DNA from 2 places in the Burkholderia sp. MSh2 genome. Region 1 is predicted to be linked to the other one. Evidence: riboswitches for the same ligand, from Rfam matches in the RefSeq annotation. Region 1 holds a riboswitch; the other holds the start of a gene.
The links. A riboswitch is a leader RNA that binds a small molecule or an ion and turns the genes downstream of it on or off. The one in region 1 is predicted to bind FMN.
Positions count from the first base shown of each region.

Region 2: it holds a riboswitch for FMN, as region 1 does, so the genes downstream of both, ribB (3,4-dihydroxy-2-butanone-4-phosphate synthase) here and GQ57_RS23860 (6,7-dimethyl-8-ribityllumazine synthase) in region 1, are expected to answer to the same signal.

Region 1 covers NZ_JPGM01000038.1:45,645-49,046, reverse strand. The annotation lists gene GQ57_RS40040 (adenylate kinase) at 639-1,136, shown strand; gene GQ57_RS23860 (6,7-dimethyl-8-ribityllumazine synthase) at 1,348-1,857, opposite strand; FMN riboswitch at 1,924-2,080, opposite strand; gene GQ57_RS42020 (hypothetical protein) at 2,644-3,027, shown strand; gene GQ57_RS23855 (sensor histidine kinase) at 3,048-3,402, shown strand, end outside.
Region 2 covers NZ_JPGM01000042.1:3,641-7,042, reverse strand. The annotation lists partial or broken gene GQ57_RS25215 (MFS transporter) at 1-255, shown strand, start outside; gene GQ57_RS25210 (helix-turn-helix domain-containing protein) at 492-1,178, shown strand; FMN riboswitch at 1,363-1,511, shown strand; gene ribB (3,4-dihydroxy-2-butanone-4-phosphate synthase) at 1,630-2,343, shown strand; gene GQ57_RS25200 (hypothetical protein) at 2,508-2,732, shown strand; gene GQ57_RS25195 (HAD family hydrolase) at 2,831-3,402, opposite strand, start outside.

The sequences.
Region 1 (3,402 bases):
AAGTGCGCTCATGTGATCAATCTAACCAGTCGGCCCACGCCTGTCAATAAGACATTCGAGTCTTGATTTACTTTATACATCTCATGATTCTTAAAAATCGCCAAATTGCAGCGACAACGAAAGAATATGAAAGCAACAAGAAATGACGTCGTGGAAAGCGCACGACGTCTTTATTCGTGAATCAGAGATCGTCCGGCCACGGTATGCACATACTCGCCGCCAGCAGTCCCTCCCAACGCCTGGCTTGAATCGCACCTCGTCTGGTTCAGAGTCGCGGCACCGCAGGTTCGACACGGTAGAACGTCACGTTGCGCAACCAATTCCGCCGTTACTTGAAAAAGGGAATCCGATCTGCTTCCGGCTCCCCGCCCCGCCAATCGCCACGTCAACCTGTTCGCGAAATCACGCGCCCTGGTCATCGTGTACGACAGCCCGCAGTATTCAGTGCGGTCATCAGGAACGATCGTCCGCTGAATAGAGTAAGCGCTCGACATAACCCGACAACGTTGCGGCCTTCGACCGCACGCTTCGAACCGATTCGATAGCGTCCCACCGCCCGCGCGAGTAAGCTGCGCATCGATGCCGGCCCCGGGCATACCCCGGGAGCAACCACTGCGCAACACGAGATAGGTCTCCGCATGAATTTGCTTAGAACACTGATAGTGGGAAATTCCGGTTCGGGAAAGAGCTGGCTTGCCGAACGCATTGCAAATCGCATGGGGTCGCCCTGTATCGATCTGGATTCGATTCATTGGCTTCCAGGCGGGTACAACGTTGCTCGCGAGCGCAACGAGGCCATACGGTTGCTGCGAGACGCCGCGAAAACCGACCGCTGGGTGATAGAAGGAATTTACGGTTCGCTCGTCAATGAGATCCGCAGCGACTCCACGGCACTCATCTGGCTGTGTCCCGATGAAACGGAATGCGTCGAGAACATTCGCCAACGGGGCGTGCGTCGTGGAGGAGACGCGGCGTCATTCGACGCATTGCTGGATTGGGCTTCGACGTATCGAAGCCGTCAAGGGCCAAGTTCATACATTGGCCACCAGCGACTGTTTGGCGACTACGGGGCAGACAAGAAAATTCTTGGATCACGCGACGCGATAATGGCGTTCCTGGATCGCCTGGAAACGTAGCCTGCCCTCGTGTTTGCGATTTTCGGCGCAATGAATCGCGTCCATAGGGTCGCGACGTACCGAAGGCCCGCTCGAGAATACGTCGAACGACTGCAGAAGCGCGGCATCGACGTCAGCTTCGCGGACGCGCCAGCAAAGCCACCATGCGTGCCACGGGGCAAACCACCCCGCGGCACGCGCCCTGCCGTTCGGCAAGGACGCAGCGCAAGCGTCAGGCGGCCTGCTTCATCGCAGTGGCCGCGGATTCCGCCTTGAGCGCGGCAACCGCGCCGATCGTATCGACGCATGCACGCGCGAGCTCCGCGCCTTTCACGAGGAAGTGTTCGTGGAAGAAACCGACATGCTCGGCCGATCCATGGAAATGATGCGGCGTCAGCACCGCCGACAGCACCACCACCTCGGTATCGAGCTGCACCTGCATGAGACCCGAAATCACCGCTTGCGCGACGAAGTCATGGCGGTAGATGCCGCCATCGACAACCAGCCCGGCGCAGGCGATGGCCGCGTATTTGCCGGTTTTCGCGAGTAATTTGGCATGCAGCGGAATCTCGAAGGCGCCGGCCACTTCGAAGAAATCGCAATCCGCTTCGCTCATGTTCGCATGGCCCAGTGCATCGACAAACGCGATTCGGCACTGGTCGACGATCTCCTTGTGCCAGCACGACTGGACAAAAGCGATACGGGGAGCGGCAGTTGGGGAAACGTGGGAAATCTGTGTCATCGGCTGATCCTGTGTGAGTTGAATGGGCGCACAGGGACAAGCCGCGTACCTTGCGTACGCAACGAACCCCGCTCTCTCTCATCCGGACTTTAACCGTCGGCCCCGGAATCACACCGGGTCTGCTGACCTTGCCGTGACAACCATCCCCGGCAAGCGCTCGCGGGCTACGCGCAATCGCGCGATTACCGCCGGTGGGGAATTTCACCCCGCCCTGAGAACGTTCGCAGCACTTGGCTGCAGACGGAATCTACCACAGTCCTGCCGCGATTGTTTCTGGCTTCGATCGTCCTGTACGATCGCGCACGCGAACCTGGATTTTGCAGGCTGGCGGCTGACACGCTCCATGCCTCACCAGTTGCATCCGCCCATCAACGGGGCTCTTCGGCAAATTCAGACGGCCCCAAAGCGTGATCGGCTTGACGCAAGCGCAACCGGTTCATGGCAAGCCGCTGCCAGGTTCCGGCCACGTGTTCCGCAAGACTCGCGCCCGGATCGCTCCAGGTTTCCTTGGCGCGATTCCGTAGCACGAGAGCATCGCCGCATCGCCCGAAGATGCCTCCCGTCAGACCATCGCGCCCCGGCGGCCGGGCCGGAACCCATGCATCCTGGCCGACTGCGCCACGGCCGGCGCGAGCAACGCCAACGCCACCATCGCCCACGGCAACGAGGCGGCCCCTTCGCGCCCCAGCAATAATGACAGGGACGCGAATTCACGGATAGGTGTATAGAGTCAACCGATTATTCGATATTTCATGTTCCATCAATGCAATTGATTCGAAAATACATTTGCAAATCGATATCGACTTACCTTCTCGCCAGGCAGTTTTCCCGAACGAAATTGACGTCTCGATAGCGTTCCCGCTTCACACGATCGACCGCAGCTTGCGTTACATCAAGGCGATCGACATTCGCCACTGCGACAGCTCGCCCAATCGCAATGGCGAATGCAAACACGGGGAAACCGCCTGTAGCGGCCAGGATGTAAATCGGCGACCATTTCACGATCGCGATGGCGTTCGACTATCCTATCCGGCATCGTCACGCGCGCAACCAGCCATTGTGATGCGCGGAGGCCCCGTGGACCAACCCGCCGCGCTCGCTCGCCTACGGCTGCGTGCTACTCTCGTTAAAGGCACCGGCCGAGACAGTTCAGTGGTGCGCGACCAGTGAACATCGTGGATTTACGCATCATGTACTCGATCTTTCCCGCGTTCATATCTGCCCTGTTCCTCGGGTTCGGCCTCTACGTGCTGGCCACCAAGGGGCTCACGCGCGTGTCCGTCCCGTTCGCGTTGATGTGTGCGTCGACCTTCGTCTGGCAGGGAACATGGGCGTTCCTGTTCCAGACGACCGATGCGAACGTCGCCAACCTGCTGGTCAAGGCAGGCTATCTGTTCATCCTGTTCCTGCCGACGACCTTCTATCATTTCGTCACGGAGATCGTGTCGCGCCGGAGCGAGCGGCCGATCATGTTCGCATCCTACGGGCTCTGCGTCCTGATGGCCGGGCTGCTGGTCACGAGCAATGATGTCGTCGATGGATTCC
Region 2 (3,402 bases), on a different contig from region 1:
CCGCTGCAGGCGCGCGTGGTCGAGAAGGCCGCGAGCGCGCCGCATCTGGCCTCGACGCTGAATATCGGCGCATTCAACGTCGGCAACGCAGGCGGCGCGTGGCTCGGCGGCCTTGCACTCGCGCACGGCTTCGCGCTCGATGCGCTGCCGTGGGTCGCCGTCGCGGTGACGTTCGCCGCGCTCGTCGTCACGTGGTTCGCGATGCGGCTCGATGCGCGGGCCCCGGCGCGGGGCGCCGCGCCGGCCGTGAGGTGAGCGGCACGCCGCCGACGGGGCGCCGCCGCACGGGCGCGACGGCGACGCGATAGCGGCGGGAACAGGCTCGCGAGAAACGCATTCCTCCGCGATGCTGATAACGGTGTGAAGATAACTTCGTTTGCCCGTGCCAGGCCGGGTGATAGCGTCTCGATACGCGCCGTTGCAGGCGCAACCCGATTCCGATCCCGGCTTACCCCCTACGCAGGGCCGCGTGGCGGCCCGGAGGCAATGCTATGTCTTCACCCCTGGCGCTGGTGCGCGATGTGTCCTCTTTCGAGTCCGGCAATGCCGCCGAAGCGCGGACGTCCGCGTCGCTCGATCTTCTCGAACAGGTCGTCGGCGTGAATCTCGCGCGGTTGCGCGCCGAACGGCAATTGTCGCTCGATGCGCTCGCGCGGCTGTCCGGCGTGTCGCGCGCGATGCTCGCGCAGATCGAGTCGGCGCGCAGCGTGCCGTCGATCAAGGTGCTCTGCAAGATCGCCGCGGCGCTGAAAGTGTCGGTTGCCGCGTTTCTGCGCCGCCATGCGGTGAACGGCTTCGAGCATCTGGCGGCGGAGCGCGCGTCGCGCGTCGTCAGCTCGAACGGCCGCTTCTCGGCCCGTGCGCTGTACCCCGAAGGCGAGCCGGCCGCGGCCGAATTCCACGAGCTGCGGATCGCACCGCTGCATACGGAGCCCGGCACGCGCCGCGCGCCGGGCACGACCGTCAACCTGGTCGTGAGCGAGGGCACGCTCGAAGTCAGCGTGCACGACCGCCGCCAGTTGCTCGCGACCGGCGACGCGATCGTGTTCGACGCCGACCAGCCGTACAACCTGCGCAACCCGGGCGACAGCGAAGCGCGCGCGTTCCGCGTGACGGTGAGCCCCGAGGTGCCGCCGCGCTGGCTCGTGCCCGACGCGGCCGCGCACGCGGCCGGCTGAACGACGCGGCCGCGCACGGCGGTTGCCGCCTGTCCCGGGCGGAGACGCGACGCGGCCGTCGGCCATTCGGACGATGCCGTTAGACGGAGTCGTCAGTAAGGTTTTATGTGTGGCCCGCTGCGCCGCGTGCGCAGCTGATGTATGCTTGGCCCGCCGATGACGGGGCGTCCCCGTCCGGCAAACAGTGCGTCTTCAGGGCGGGGCGAAATTCCCCACCGGCGGTAGGCTGGCGTAAGCCGGCGAGCCCGCGAGCGCCCGCGCCACCGCGCGGGGTCAGCAGATCTGGTCGAATGCCAGAGCCGACGGTCACAGTCCGGATGAGAGAAGATGTGCAGATAGCCATGTCCGCCAGGGCCGCTTCGCGATGCGTGCGAAGCGGGTTGCCGTTCTGTCTGTTTGCAATGCCCTGAAACGTTTTTCGCCCAAATCGTATTTGCGAGGAGCGTTTCACATGTCCTTGATGTCCGTTTCTTCGTCGGCTCCCGCCGACGCCTTTGCCGATCTCCCGTTGCTGGATTCCGAACCGTTGCCGCCGCGCATCGCCGCCGCGCTCGACGCGATGCGCGAGGGTCGCGCCGTCGTGCTGCAGGACGATCACGACCGCGAGAACGAGGCCGACCTGATCGTCGCCGCCGAGCGCATCACGCCCGAGACGATGGCGCTGCTGATCCGCGAGTGCAGCGGCATCGTGTGCCTGTGCCTGACCGACGACACGGTGCGCGCGCTCGACCTGCCGCCGATGGTGCAGACCAACGAGAGCCGCAACGGCACCGCGTTCACCGTCTCGATCGAGGCGCGCGAAGGCGTGCATACGGGCGTTTCGGCGGCCGATCGCGTGACGACCATCCGCGCGGCGATCGCCGACGGCGCGAAGCCGCACGACATCGTGCGCCCCGGGCACGTGTTTCCGTTGCGGGCGCAACCGGGCGGCGTGCTGGCGCGTCGCGGTCACACGGAAGGCACGGTCGACCTGTCGATCCTTGCCGGCCTGAAGCCGGCCGGCGTGCTGTGCGAGCTGATGAATCCGGACGGCACGATGACGCGCGGCGACGACGTCGAGCGTTTTGCGAAACGGCACGGGCTGCCGATGCTGACGATCGCGGAGCTGGTCGAGTTTCGCGAGGCGCTGGCGGCTGCGCGCGAGGGCTGCTTGAGCGACGCGTAGACGCGGTGCCGGGCGGGCCGCAAATCTGGAGAATCGGCGATATTCGGCTTCCGGAGCGCTACCTATACTCGGCCGGGCTTGGCAGCGGTACCGCTGCGCTTGCACCGGAGCCCGCGGCAGTCACGCGCGGGTGTCGATCACGAGTCAACAGAGGTAGGAAAATCATGCGAACAATCAACGCAACGGAACGCGCATGCGTCGGCGGCGGGGCAGGTGTCCCGAACCTGGCCCAGGCGGCTGCGAACAATCCCGATCCGGCAACCGCGGCCGGCAAGGACGCCGCATGGCCGGCCGGGCCGGTCGTCGAAGGCACGCGCCGCCGCTATTTCATCTACTTTTACCCGGAAAGCAGCAGCACGTCCGGGATCCCGCGAGAGTGGCTGCGTTAAGCGCAGATAGCCCGGCCCGGCTGGTCGCGTTCGGCGATTGACCGGCCGGCTTGCGTTCGCGACGGCACGTCGTTCAACGGTGTGCCGTCGCCTGACGTTTACGACTGCACGTCGCCGAATTCGCCGCGCATGCCGGCTTCGACGAGCGCCGGCAGCTCGTCCATTTTGCGCATGATTCGCGTGATGCCCATCGCACGCAGCGCATCCGCGTAGTTGTCGGGAATGTGGCTCGCGCCGACGAACGCGATCGTCTTCATTCCCGCCGAGCGCGCGGCATTCAGCCCCGACACGCTGTCCTCGACGACGACGCAGCGCGCCGGCGCGACACCGAGCGATTGCGCCGCATGCAGGTAGACGTCGGGGTAGGGCTTCGGTCGTGCAACCTGTTCGGAACTGAACACGCGCTCGCCGAAGATCTCGGTGAGCGACGCGCGCTTCAGCGAATTGCGCACGCGCACGAGCCGGCTGTTCGACACGACGGCCGCCGGCAGGCTGACCTTCAGCAGTGCGTCGCGCACGCCGCTGATCGGCGCGAGCGATTGCGCGAGCGCGACCTCGATGTTGTGCTCGATCGTCTCGATGAAGTTGGCCGGCATCTCGATGCCGAAGCGGGATTCGATGCCGTCGAGGAAGCGAGATGTCTGCTGACCGAACGCCGATTTCGCGGCGG